3 regions of the Bacillus sp. LQ01 genome follow, and region 1 is predicted to be linked to each of the others. Evidence: riboswitches for the same ligand, from Rfam matches in the RefSeq annotation. Region 1 holds a riboswitch; each other region holds the start of a gene.
The links. Region 1 has a riboswitch for magnesium ahead of mgtE (magnesium transporter). Riboswitches for the same ligand answer to the same signal wherever they lie in the genome.
Positions count from the first base shown of each region.

Region 2: another riboswitch for magnesium. It lies ahead of mgtA (magnesium-translocating P-type ATPase); the one in region 1 lies ahead of mgtE (magnesium transporter).
Region 3: another riboswitch for magnesium. It lies ahead of AC22L0_RS04355 (P-type ATPase actuator domain-containing protein); the one in region 1 lies ahead of mgtE (magnesium transporter).

Region 1 covers NZ_JBYEZL010000001.1:1,637,619-1,642,335, forward strand. The annotation lists gene AC22L0_RS08460 (aromatic ring-hydroxylating oxygenase subunit alpha) at 1-500, opposite strand, end outside; gene AC22L0_RS08465 (FtsW/RodA/SpoVE family cell cycle protein) at 688-1,809, opposite strand; M-box (ykoK) riboswitch at 1,994-2,170, opposite strand; M-box (ykoK) riboswitch at 2,677-2,842, shown strand; gene mgtE (magnesium transporter) at 3,124-4,452, shown strand; gene AC22L0_RS08475 (phosphodiester glycosidase family protein) at 4,610-4,717, shown strand, end outside.
Region 2 covers NZ_JBYEZL010000002.1:685,878-690,594, reverse strand. The annotation lists gene rnz (ribonuclease Z) at 1-351, opposite strand, end outside; gene AC22L0_RS16025 (DUF3932 family protein) at 541-792, shown strand; gene AC22L0_RS16020 (hypothetical protein) at 827-1,366, opposite strand; M-box (ykoK) riboswitch at 1,533-1,700, shown strand; gene mgtA (magnesium-translocating P-type ATPase) at 2,032-4,717, shown strand, end outside.
Region 3 covers NZ_JBYEZL010000001.1:794,580-799,296, reverse strand. The annotation lists gene AC22L0_RS04360 (5'-3' exonuclease) at 1-680, opposite strand, end outside; gene AC22L0_RS04355 (P-type ATPase actuator domain-containing protein) at 813-1,538, opposite strand; M-box (ykoK) riboswitch at 1,874-2,039, opposite strand; gene AC22L0_RS04350 (DUF350 domain-containing protein) at 2,253-2,639, opposite strand; gene AC22L0_RS04345 (glutathionylspermidine synthase family protein) at 2,632-3,870, opposite strand; gene AC22L0_RS04340 (hypothetical protein) at 3,874-4,185, opposite strand; gene AC22L0_RS04335 (hypothetical protein) at 4,269-4,717, shown strand, end outside.

The sequences.
Region 1 (4,717 bases):
ACATAAGCAAGATGAGCAATATCCAGCACAGATTCGATTGATCGAGTAAGGTGTGCATTCCAAGTGGCGTGGAAGAAAGAGAGTTTAAAAGGAGTGTTCTCCATTACATGAAAAGTTTGCCATTCAGGTGGAGTTTCCTCATTATCAGGATATATCCAAATCAACCCAATCTTTTCTTTTACAGGGTATGAGAGGGTATGAGCAAATTTCGGGATAGGTTTATTGGGTTGGGATGGAATTCTTACACAAGTACCACAACTATCGAACTCCCAACCATGGTAGGGACAGACTAGTTTACCATTTACTACTTGTCCCAGTGATAAGTCAGCGCCACGATGAGGGCAGTAAGGTGATAGAGCCTGAACTTCGCCTTTTTCATCCCGATATAATACAAAATCTTTGCCAGCAACTCTTTTTTTTACTGGAATCTTTTTTATATCTTTTGCATAACTCACAGCATACCAATTACGTGGGAATACTCTATTTATATTTAGAGTCATTTATTTTCTCCTTCTTTTTTATTCACCTAGTAGATATTAGTGGTGTCTACTGTATACTGTCTATTCTATGCTATAAAATATTTTAAATGTTCGTTTAAAATTAAGAAATCTACAGTTTGATCAAATCATTATGAAAGCCTGTATAATCTCTCTAAATGTAACAAAAATGACCATAGTACAATAGATTTTAAAAAGGAGAATGTCTTATTTTATTGAAAATTGAGACATTAAGCAATATTCCTATTGCTATTAAATTGACCATTAAAGAACTTCCACCAAAACTTACAAATGGAAATGGAGTACCTGTAAGAGGAAATAGTCCCGTAATACCACCTAAATTTACAACAGATTGCATACCAATCATACATCCTATACCAATTGCTATAAAACTGCCGAATGGATCTACACATAATTGTGCAATTTTTAAGGAGCGAAGTACTATAGTCAAAACTCCCACCAATAGAATAAATACACCAATAAATCCTAGTTCTTCAGAAACTATTGCCATTATAAAATCAGTATGTGGTTCCGGAAGATACCCTGTTTTTTGTATGCTATTTCCAAATCCGCGACCAGTGATTCCTCCAGAGCCAATGGCAATAAAAGAGTTTACAAGCTGATATCCATTTCCTTGCGCATCAAGAAAGGGATTGAAAATCGTAGTAATACGTGTCTTTTGAACTGCTGATAAACTATATTGAATCAAATAATATAAAATAGGTAACCATAAAATAGAACCGATGGTAGTTCTTTTGATTAGTAGATTTATATTTATTCCTGAACAAAGAAATATGCTAATACCTATACCTAATATTAAAAGTGCAGATCCTAAATTTGGTTGTTTAAAGATAAGAAAAAAAATTGTAGCTAAAAAAAATAAAAGTTTTCCGATACCACTCCAGTTATTTTTAGCTTGTTCTTGTCGCAATGCAAAAAAACGGGCTGTTACAAGTATTGTTCCTAATTTAAGAAATTCAGCTGGCTGTATTCCAAAGATCCATGACTGAGCATTATTTACCACTTTTCCTTTCCATAAAACCATAATTAATAAAAAAATCCCCCCAACCATAATACAGATTGAGACTATTCGTTTTTTCCATATTTCATATGGGAGTAAAGCACAAATTATTAATCCTATTGTTCCTAAAAGTAGCTTTGTTAATTGAGAATCAACAAAATGTCTACTGTTATAACCGTAATGTTGGACAGCGACAATGGAGCTTGCACTATACATCATGATAATACCTAAAGTACATGTTATGAATAGAGGAAGGAGCAATAGATAATCGAGTTTTAATATTTTTTTCATTTTAATATCCTCCTGATTTAAAACAAAACATAATATTACATTTGCTAATGAATAGAATCTTGTTCTCGTCAATTACTAAATATGACTTTTGTTTAGAAAGATTCTATCACTTATTCCCTGTTTTTTACGCAAAAATCCCCCTAGTATGTAACTAGAGGGATTCAAAATGGCATGACTAAATAAGGCTTTTTCCCCCTAGTAGAGCTTTGGCACTATACAACGTAAAGTAATGAAAATTCATTACTTAGCTATCTTAAGAAGAGCCTTAATCCGACAATTCCTGTTCTACCCATTGGCGTCTTTCGACATTTTTGGGCAATAGCCTGTGTTTGCATAGGAGCCTCACCTAACAGGTTAAGCAATATAAATTTTATGTGTTTGTTTCGTGTAGCAAGCATAAATATATTTTTTTTGCTTGTCAAGCAACCGTATTGCTAATTTTATTTGTTTTATTGCTTTATAGTCCTTTGAGAAATGATATAAAAAAATGTCTGTAATCATTCTGTATAAGTACATATTTTTGACTTGTAGTGTATCGTTTGATTAAGTAGTTTAACCATATAAATTTGATAAACAGTAAAGAAGATTTTAATCATAAAAGAAGATTTTTTGTGAATGTTCTTTTTATATACAGAATGACTAATTATTCATCTTTTGTTATAAAGTTGGAATTTGATTAAAAATAATAAGTTTCATATGTTTTATTACGTTTCTTCGAATTAAATCTATTTGAATTCTATGTTTTTTAAGGGGAATTTTAAATTTATAATAAAATATAATTTCATTTTCTATAAAAGATTTTTTTATAAATGGAATTGAAAGTCAGTTGACAAATATTAAATTCTGGTTTAAATTTTGAAGTAATTCAATAAACTTTGTTAGGTGAGGCTCCTGTATAGAGAAACGCTGCTGCCCAAAAATGTCGAGAGACGCCAATGGGTCAACAGGAACGGTCGGATTAAGGCCCTTCTTAATGTAGCTGGTTATAAAAACCTATGCTATACAGTGCTAAAACTCAACGAGGGAGTGGTATACGATTTGATAGAAAGGCACCTCTGTGATTTCGGCAGAGCTGTCTTAATAATCATTTATTTGTATTGTGAAAAAACCTTTACTCCTTTTTGAGTAAAGGTTTTTCTGTTTAATGTTATTTATTTTTATCTTGTCTATATTCAAAAAGGAGGTAATTCTAACTAATGAATTGATTGCAATGTAACTATTATTGCTCTAATAAAAAATTTAAGACAGATAAAATAAAACAAAACCACTCATGAAACTCTAGAGTCTCCCTTAGCAATATGAGGAGGAGTTAACATGAAGAAATTATTAAAGGAATTACTTATAACCAAAAATAACTTGGATGCAGAGAAAGTTTTACGTCTTCCGTCGTATGATATTGCGCAAGAAGTAAAACAGTTTTCAATTGAAGATCAAGTCATATTACTAAATATGATTCCTGTATTAAAAAGCTCTAAAGTTCTTCAATATATGAGTGCAGAAGAAAAATATAATATCTTAATTCACTTATCTGAAAATAAAGCTAAAAAGTTACTGAATTTACAACCGATTGATGAATTAGTAGATTTACTTCTAGCGGTTCATCCGGAAAAACAGGCTAAATTAATGGCGTATCTAGATAAAATTACAAAACATAACGTAAAAAAATTAATGACTTTCAAACCTGAAACGGCAGGAAGTCTTGTTACAAGTGATTTTGTTGCAGTTAGAGGAAATTGGTCAGTAAAAATGACATTGAAGTACATTAGGGAACATTCTGAAAATGTAGAATCAATATCTTATAGTTATGTTCTTGATAGTCATGGTTATCTTGAGGGAATCGTTTCCATACATGAGTTATTACTAGCAGCAGATGAAGAGATATTATCTACTATCATGATGCCAGAGGTAATTTCAGTACACGCTGAAGTTGACCAGCAAGAAGTTGTAAAAAAGCTACTGAATTATAATTTAGCAGCAATACCTGTCACAACAGCAAATAATAAAATGATTGGTATTATAACATTTGATGACGTAATGAATGTTATGGAAGCAGAAGCTACAGAAGATATTCAAAAGTTAGGCGGAAGTGAACCATTGAATCAATCTTACTTTGAAGCTAGTATTTGGAGCATTTTCCTAAAACGTCTACCATGGTTATTACTTCTTTTTGTTGCTGAGGCATATACAGGTACAGTATTAAAGTATTTTGAAGACGAAATTGAAACTGTAGTTGCCCTTGCTTTCTTTGTTCCATTATTAGTAGGTACTGGAGGGAATACAGGAACACAGGTTGTAGCAACAATTACTCGTGCAATTGGTATTGGAGAGTTAAAATTTAAAGACATTTTCCGTGTAATGAAAAAAGAATTTGCAATTGGTATGCTTCTTGGACTTGCACTTGGGATAGCTGGGCTCATTCGTGCTTATATGTTAGGAGTTGGAACAGAAGTTGCGCAAGTTGTAGCAATTACTTTATTATTTATTGTTATTTGGGCTTCTCTTGTAGCAGCTGTTTTACCTTTAATTCTAAGAAAATTAAAACTAGATCCTGCAGTTGTTTCAGGTCCATTTATTACAACATTTGTTGACGGAACAGGATTAATAATTTACTTCATGGTTGCAAAAACGTTATTAAATTTATAAATATACACTAAAAAAACGAAATCCGGAATAAGTATGTTGCCTTAATTGCTAAAACATAGTGGGGAATTCAGGCATGAGGAAATCAAACACTTTTGTCTTTAGATAAATAATATTTTAATGGATTTATTGAATGTAATGAATGCTGGAGGATAAAACTATGAAACATCTAAGAAAAATCTTCAAACGAATTTTGCTTCTATTTTCTATTTTAATGATTATTGGCGTAGGAATACTATTTGGTACTAGCTATGGCCGAGAGCTTCGT
Region 2 (4,717 bases), on a different contig from region 1:
AACTTCAAGTGGATATTTCACATGTGTCGTACTTACCGATAATGCCACTTCAATAAATTGTTTAATTCCTTTCGGTCCATACACCGTTAAAGGCGTAGTTCCTCCTTGAAATGAACGGCTACCTAATAAACCAGGCAATCCAAAAATATGATCGCCATGTAAATGCGTAATAAATATTTTTTCAATGCGGCGCGGACGTACAGATGTATGTAATATTTGATGTTGCGTGGCCTCGCCACAATCAAATAACCAAGTTTGTCCTCGTTCTTCTAACAATTGTAAAGCAATTGCTGAAACGTTCCTTCCTTTTGAAGGAACACCTGCACCAGTTCCTAAAAATACAAATTCCACTTTCTTTCCTCCAGCTCTAAATATACTCTATCTCTCATCTTACGGAATGTTATTTCAAATGGCAAATTGAATTTACATAACCAATCATCTAGACAACTATATAACACGAACGTTATACTTAAAAAATTTAGCCATCGTTCGTGTTTTATGGTAAAATGATTATACTACATTTTAAGGGAGCGTTTTATTATGAAAGAAGTATTTCGTTTACAAACTGATTTTTCATCTTCATTTGATCGCTGGGTAAGTTCTTTCGTGTCTGATCACCCAGCACAATTAGAATGGACAACTTTAAAGGAATTAATCCATGAATATACAACATCACATACAAATGATACGTTACCAGCATATATTTCTTCAGCTTTAACATATTACGCCCAACGTGTTTCAACTACAAACAGTTCAGAGATTGTTATTTTTGAAAACCCTACAATCTCGTAATCTATAATAAAAAAGCACTGGTTACAGTGCTTTTTTATTTATACTTATTTAACAAATGATCATATTCCGTCCAAAAGTCGGTATACATACTTCGCTCAAACTCATTTGAAATTATCTTTTCACTTGATTTATTAAATAATTCTTTTGCTTGTAGTGCAAAAGAAGCAATTTGTTTTCTATATTCATTTTCATTCAATTCTATATGAAGTCCTTCATAGTAGATAGCCTTTTGATTAGTAGAAATAACTTTGACAAAGTCCTTTAAAATCACGTTTTCACCTATATGGTTTATAGTCCAATGAATTGAAATTGGGCATCCTAACATGAGCATAGTGCCACATCCGTGCAAAATAAGCCCCGCTTCATTTTCAATATCACAAATATATTCTTTATCTAAAGTTCGTAACAAAGCTAAAGCTGATTCACTTATTCCCCATTCCTCATCCATACCTGTCTGCGTAATAATCGTTCCAGCCACATTTAAATATATTTCTCCATGAGAACATAAATCTTCATGCTCATTAAACAACCATTTTTGATTCTCAATATTTATAATAAAATTTTGTGGTCCCATTACAAATTCCCCTTTTATAAAAATATTTTTTCCATATTATTCATAATCAATATCATGCATTTCATCCCACATATCTATTATAAATCTGTTTAATATTTTAAAAACACAGATAAAAAAGATATTGACACTACGATTTTACAGTGCTAACATTCAACATGTAATTGAATATGGTCTCTGTTAGGTGAGGCTCCTGTATAGAGAAACGCTGCTGCCCAAAAATGTCGAGAGACGCCAATGGGTCAACAGGAAAGGTCGGAATGAAGGCCTTTTTTAACGTAGCTGGTTTCAGTACCTATGCTATACAGTGCTAAAACTCAACGAGGGAGAGGTGCATGTATTTTGTCATACACAAAAACTGTTTTTATTTATGTCTACTAACAGTCTTTGTTGTGGACTCTTTTAACTGCGAATTCAGACCTTTACTCGTTTTGAGTAAAGGTCTTTTTACGTCTATATGCACCTTACTATGAAACAAACATAGCATATTCAGAAACTACTAAATTGTACGGAGGTGAGGAACAGTTGGCAATTGATGATTCGGCCCAGATACCCATACGTTTTACATTCATATTTCATCATGTAGGTAGGAAAGAAACTGTTCCTCACCATTTCAAATAGTTAGGTAACAGATTGTTTCCTCCTTCATGACAGAGGAGGAACTACCGATGTTTAATTTACAAAGACAAGAAACAAAGCATGCTTATGAGCAAGATAGCATGAAAACAAATAACGAATTATTAGTGGAGGTTGCAACACAAGATGTAAGCTCTGCGTTAAAACTTTTAGAAACAACACAAGATGGATTATCTAAACAAGAAGCGTCTCGTAGACTTTCTTTATATGGTCCGAATGAAATAGCTCATAATAAAATGGCGCCGTGGTACATTCAATTTCTATTGGCATTTAAAAATCCATTTATTTTCGTTTTATTAGCTCTTGGAGCACTCTCCTTTTTCACAGATGATATGCAAGGAACGATTGTCGTATCTGTAATGGTCCTACTTAGTGCAACGATTCGGTTTTCCCAAGAATTTCGTTCTCAAAAAGCTGCCGATAAGTTAAAAGCTATGGTTCGAACAACTGCGAGCGTATTTAGAATAAATGGATTTGTACATGAAACAAAAAATGTAAAGAATTTAAACCGAAATTACACAACAGAAATTCCAATTGAGGAACTTGTACCTGGCGATATTATTTCCCTTTCAGCTGGTGATATCGTTCCAGCTGATGTGCGTGTTGTATCCGCTAAAGATTTATTTGTTAATCAATCTTCTTTGACAGGGGAAGCACTTCCTGTAGAAAAATACGAACACTGCTACCATACAGAAAATAAGCATATCTTACCGAAAAACATGAAAAAAAATTACAATCCACTCGATATGGAAAACCTTTGTTTCATGGGAACAAATATTGTAAGTGGTAGCGCAAAAGCTGTTGTCATCTCAACAAGTACCGATACGTATTTCGGCTCTTTAGCAAATAAGGTAATTGGAAAGCGTGTAGAAACAAGCTTTGATAAAGGTGTAAACAAAGTAAGCTGGCTCTTAATTACATTCATGCTTATTATGGCACCTATCGTCCTTCTCATTAATGGATTCACAAAAGGAGATTGGCAAGAAGCTTTCTTCTTCGCTATTGCCGTTGCTGTTGGCCTTACACCTGAAATGTTACCAATGATTGTAACTGCTAATTTAGCTAAAGGTGCCGTTAACATGTCTAAACAAAAAGTAATTGTAAAACAGCTAAATTCTATTCAAAACTTAGGTGCTATGAACATTCTTTGTACAGATAAAACCGGAACTTTAACAGAAGATAAAGTGGTCCTTGTTCGTCACTTAGATCCCAAGGGAAATGAATGCAATCGCGTCTTGCAATTTGCCTATTTAAATAGTTTCTATCAAACTGGATTGAAAAATTTAATAGATAAAGCTGTTATTAAGCATACAGAGGAAAACAATAAATTTAATCCATCAGCTTTTCAAAAGCTAGATGAAATTCCATTCGATTTCGCCCGCCGGCGTATGTCAGTTATCGTAAAGGATATTTCAGGTGAACATACAATGGTTTGTAAAGGTGCCGTAGAAGAAATTTTATCAATTTGTAACTACACCGAAGTGGATGAAAAAGTCGTTCCACTCACCGAGGAAATACGTTCAAATGTCAAAAAACTAAGTGAGACATTAAATAGTGAAGGTATGCGGGTTATTGCTGTGGCTTATAAAAAAGATAGAAGAATAAATGATACAGAGTACGCAGTAAAAGACGAAACTGATATGATTCTCAGTGGATATATCGGCTTTTTAGATCCACCGAAACCATCTGCAGCAGCTGCAATTCAAGCATTACAAAAACATGGTGTACAAGTGAAAATTTTAACTGGCGATAACGAAATTGTTACAAGAAAGGTTTGTAAAGAAGTTGGATTAGATATCGGCGAACCAATCCTCGGTTACGAGATTGATTCTTTACCAGATAAAGCATTAGCAAAACTTGCTGAAGAAACGACTGTATTTGCGAAGCTTAATCCAATGCAAAAATCTCGTATTATACACGCATTACAAGGAAATGGACACACTGTAGGTTACATGGGAGACGGCATTAACGATGCTGTAGCATTACGTGAAGCTGATGTCGGAATATCTGTTAATACTGCTACTGATATTGCGAAAGAAGCTTCCGATATTATTCTACTCGAAAAAAGTTTAACTATATTAGAAGCAGGTATTTTAGAAGGACGTACTACATTCGGAAATATTTTAAAATATATTAAGATGACAGCTAGCTCTAACTTCGGTAATGTGTTTAGCGTGTTAGTAGCAAGTGCTTTCATTCCTTTTTTACCGATGCTTGCCATTCATCTTTTAATTCAAAACTTACTTTATGATATTTCACAACTTTCTATTCCATGGGACAAAATGGATAAAGAGTTTCTAGAAAAACCACGAAAATGGGATACTGCAAACTTACGAAGCTTCATTATTTGTATCGGCCCAATTAGTTCCGTATTTGATATTATCACATACGTAGTCATGTGGAATGTATTTGGTGCAAATACACCGAGCGAGCAATCATTATTCCAGTCCGGTTGGTTTGTCGTTGGATTGTTAACACAAACTTTAATTGTTCACATGATAAGAACACAAAAGATTCCATTTATTCAAAGCACTGCATCAACACCAGTCGTTTTATTAACCGCTCTTATTATGGCAATCGGGATTTATATTCCATTCTCACCACTTGGTGCAGCCGTTGGTTTGCAAGCATTGCCACTTAACTACTTCCCTTGGTTAGTAGGAATACTATTAGGCTACGCTTTTTTAACACAGTTCCTAAAAAAGCTTTATATTAAAA
Region 3 (4,717 bases), 840 kb from region 1:
TGCGCTTTTGTTAATGATTCTACATTTTCTAGTACAGCGGATACTGTTCCGTGCTCTTGAATAAGCTTATACGCTGTTTTTTCACCGATACCTTTTACCCCTGGATAATTATCACTTGTATCTCCCATGAAAGCTTTTGCATGGACGATTTGCCACGGCTCTACACCTTTTTCTTCCATGATTTTCTCCGGTGTGTAATATTCGTAATTTCCAATTCCTTTACGCAGAAGCATGACTGTAACGCTCTTATCAACAAGTTGAAGTAAATCCGTATCACCTGTTAAAATATAAACTTCAGCTTCATTGCAATATTGTTTTGCAAGCGTACCGATACAATCATCGGCTTCGTAGCCTTTCATACCGATAACTGGAATGGATAATTTTGCAGTCATTTCTTGCACTAAATCAAATTGAGGAATTAATTCTTCTGGTGGCGCTGCACGATTTGCTTTATAATTCGAGAACGATTCTGTTCTAAATGTCGTACTTCCCATATCCCAGCATGTAACGATATGTGTTGGTTCGATCGCTTGCGTAGCTGTTAATAAGTGTTTCATATAACCATGAATCCCGTTCGTAGGGGTTCCATCTTGTCGTTTCATAAATTGTCCGTAGACACTTGTTGCGTAAAAAGCACGAAATAATAGTGCCATACCATCAACTAATAATACTTTTTTCATAATTCCTCTCCTATTAAAAAAATAATAACCTTACGTTATCACGTAAGGTTATATAAATAGATTACCATTCTACGTTTTTGCTCAACTTTGTCTATTATACATTGTTTTTGTATATTTAGCATCATTAACACATTAAGACGTTCTACTACAACAAGTATGCAAGATGCCTGAATACGTATTTTTTCCAGTAGAAACAACGATAGCTTTTGCATTTCCACTAACAATATGCGAACCTTTAAAACATACATTTTCAAGCTCAAGTGGATTATAATCTTTCATCCGTTTTAATGGAATAAACCGTTTACGTTCAAGGTGATAGCAGCTCTCAAACTTCTCTATATTCGCTTCGTTTCCCGTTAACACAGACTCATTCACTAATAAATCATCTGCATAAATAATACGTACATCAGCTGGCACAGCATCTCCAGCCGAAAGAAAAATCATATCTCCAGGTACAAGTTCTTGCACAGGTATCTCCATCATTTTCAGTTCACTATTTAGCCCTGTACTACTAGAACATTCTACTCTAGATACAGTAATCGTTTCACGTTGTAATTCATCACACACACGTTGTTTTGAAAAACCTGGAATCATGCCACCTAGCTTCATCATTACTTCTGCAAGAAGTGCTCTTTTTGAAGTTAGTTCATTTCGGCCATATACTTGAATACGTTTTTGTGCCTCTTTCATTGATAGTCCGTCTCTTGTTGTTTTAAAATATGCAAATACAGATTTTACATCTCTTGTTGCAATTTCAATTAATAAATCTTTATTTTTTTGGAGCATTGTTTGTTCTTTTATTGATTTTTTACTTAGTTTATATGACGTGTTACCCACAGTTTTGTTTGCATATAACATATTATCGTCTCCTCCTTTACAACATAGGAAGAAACGCTTTGTTTCTCAATTTATCCACTTTACTGTGAAAGTGTCTCGCGCTTTATAAACGCTATATTGTGATAAATATAGAGGGAGGAACAAATCGTTTCCTGCCTACATCATATATTTTTGATTTGAAGTATATGGGTAACGGAACCGAGTCAGAATTTGACATGCTCCTCACCTCCTCGTTTAATTTTATAGTTTATAATATGAAATTACTCATAGCTTGGTAACAAAAAAGACCCCTACCCTTAAGAGAGTAGCGGCCATTACATACACAAATAAACGATTTCTAATATAATTAGAAATCTACGGACCTCTCCCTCACCGAGTTTTAGCACTGTATAGCATAGGTACATTACCAGCTACGTTAAGAAAAACCTTAATTCGATCATTCCTGTTGACCCATTGGCGTCTCTCGACATTTTTGGGCAGTAGCATTTCTCTATACAGGAGCCTCACCTAACAGAGACTTATTTTCATTACATTGAAAATGTTACTCTTATTTAAAATAGATGTCAACCGTAGCCTACAATTTTTTCAAATGGTATGGCAAACTAACGTATATAAAGTGAAACTTTAATCAGTGGGGGTTTTGTTCATCCGCCACTGATTATTAGCCCTCACCAATCGGGCTGCCCGGCAAATAGCGGGATAAAATAAAAAACTTTACGTTTAAACGTAAAGTTTTTAATAAGTTATACAACCAGCGATTACAATCCCAATTGAAAGCGATAAAAACATAAGAAAAAGACCGACTGCTTGATTATCTTCTTCGAGACTTTTGTTTATATTAAAGCGTGGTGTAAGCCACTCAGCTAAATAAAAGACGATAATTTGAGCCAAAATCCCAACTGCTCCCCACGAAATCATATCAAGAAGTGAAATTGAATTAGCTGCTGTCGAATATAAAACGATAGCTAACCCAAGTAATCGCCCTCCAAGCACATAGCTTACCGCCTTATTACCTTGAGCCATTAACTTAAATTCCTTAACTTTCGTTGTCACTTCCATCAAGAACAGACCAATACATAAAAGTCCAAGTGTTACTGCTAAATATAATAAAAAATTAATCATTTTTCCCCCTCCTTTTTATACCTACCGGTAAATAGTACGATTCATTTCCTGTAATCTTTTCTCCCGCGCGAATACCGATACTACTCGCTTTTCCAGCAATTAAAAAAGAACCAAACACATAGGACAGTTTCTCCATCCCTTTTTCTGTTTCCAAGGATACGACTGGCAGTTCTGTATACTTTTGAAATATCGGCAGTGCAGTTTTATACGTTTGATGTGCATTTTGAAGCATAATATTTTCATCCTTATCGCGAATCGTAATTGTATCTCCTTCTCTACCAAATGAAGGTTTTTGAACGAAAGAACCTTTTCCTAAAAATAAATCTGGTTCTAAATATGTAGGTAACATATATTCTTTAATCCACTGTTGTTCCTCGTTTGTATAAAAGACCTCTTCTTCTGCTAACCCCCAAATAAGACACTGAATTGATTTTGGCTGAAGTAAAAATGCTGACAAAGGATTTATTATAAAAAGCTTTCCGGCTTTTACAAGTTGCAGCAGTTCCACACCTACCAAATCTCCTGTTTCAGGATCTTGATCCTCAATTAAATCTTCTATCGGATATGTTTGGCGATATAAAACATCAATCTTCGCCCCATCTTTATCAACTAGAGCATCTTTTGTAATTCTAAGTTCTGACATTGGCACTACTTTATTTTCAACATGGCATAGCTGACTTAAATACATAGTGGTATTCCAATCCTCGATATGTTCATGATGTGCTGTAAAAACAACATTTGGATTATCTAATCCCTTTGTCGCTTCCATTACTGCTTTCGTTACACCAGAAGATAGCAATCGTTCTTGATCCGAGTTTGGATCATCATAGCCTAGATTTTCACATACTTTCCCATTCATTTGAAAACATTCCACAATAAAAGTTGGTGTATCACTATTAAACTCAAGCATTTTGATTTTGTTATCCTCTGTTACAGCAAAATCAAATCGCGAAATTACAGATTCAGGATAAAGCCCTTTCATTCTAATGAATGATAAACTCGGGGATGGAAAGCCAAGATCTAGAAGCTGTTCGTCACTTAGATTACGCAGCAGTCTAGCAGTCTTAAAAAATATTTTGCCCATTCGTTCAGTTGCTAAGTGTAATTGGTCCAAAGTCTGATTTGTTATAGAAAAAACATGAAACAAACTATACTCACATTCATATAAATCCGACCAAAAATTCGGATATTTTAAATAAAATTCTTTTCGATCCCTTATGTATTGCGACATATTTTAGCCCCCAAATCCTCCCTTTGAACCGCTTCCAATTCCACCTTTAAATTCAGTAGACGATTGATACGATTTAAACGCCGATGAATTTTTAAAAGTGGATTTATTTTGATAGTATCGCCCACCATAGAAATAATGCCCACGATAACCTGAACTACTATCATCACACTGCCATACCCCAAGTTCATCATCCCAATCCCAATCAGAACAACTATTATCATTCGGTTTTGGGGGAAGATCTTGTGCGCAACCAAATAAAGTGCCAGTCATTAAAGACGTTACGACACCACCTACTAGCCATTTCGTTTTTGTCACCTTCGCACTCCCCTTTTTAAATTCTATTCCTATTATATAGGATGGCATGATAAAGTAGAAGAAAAAGGAAGAAGAGGTATAAAATGCGCTTAGAATATCGACTTAATGATGAAACGAAAGGGTATCCTGCTTTATGGAACTACGCCAATATTTCTAATTCTGAAATTATCGCACGCATGACTTGTGAATATTTTATTAAAGAGAAAAATACTTATGTTGTTACTGCAACTTCGGTTGATCCAGACGGAACAGCAGTTATTTATATTCAAAAAGAAGTTTTCGCCAATGACCCTTCAGACCCTACATACTCCCACATCGGTTTTGAAATTAGAGAACTAAGTGAAACGAGTTCAAGCTTAGTAGATAGTCAAGATGTATGGAACTACGAAGAAATTTTACCATCTCTTCATTCAGATATTATATATATTCAGCGAGACGGCATTTCTATGGAATTCTCCTTGGATTCAAGAGAGATTGATGAAGACAGAAAGTGCTACATTTATTACGGAAACTTCACAGGTGAATCAAGATA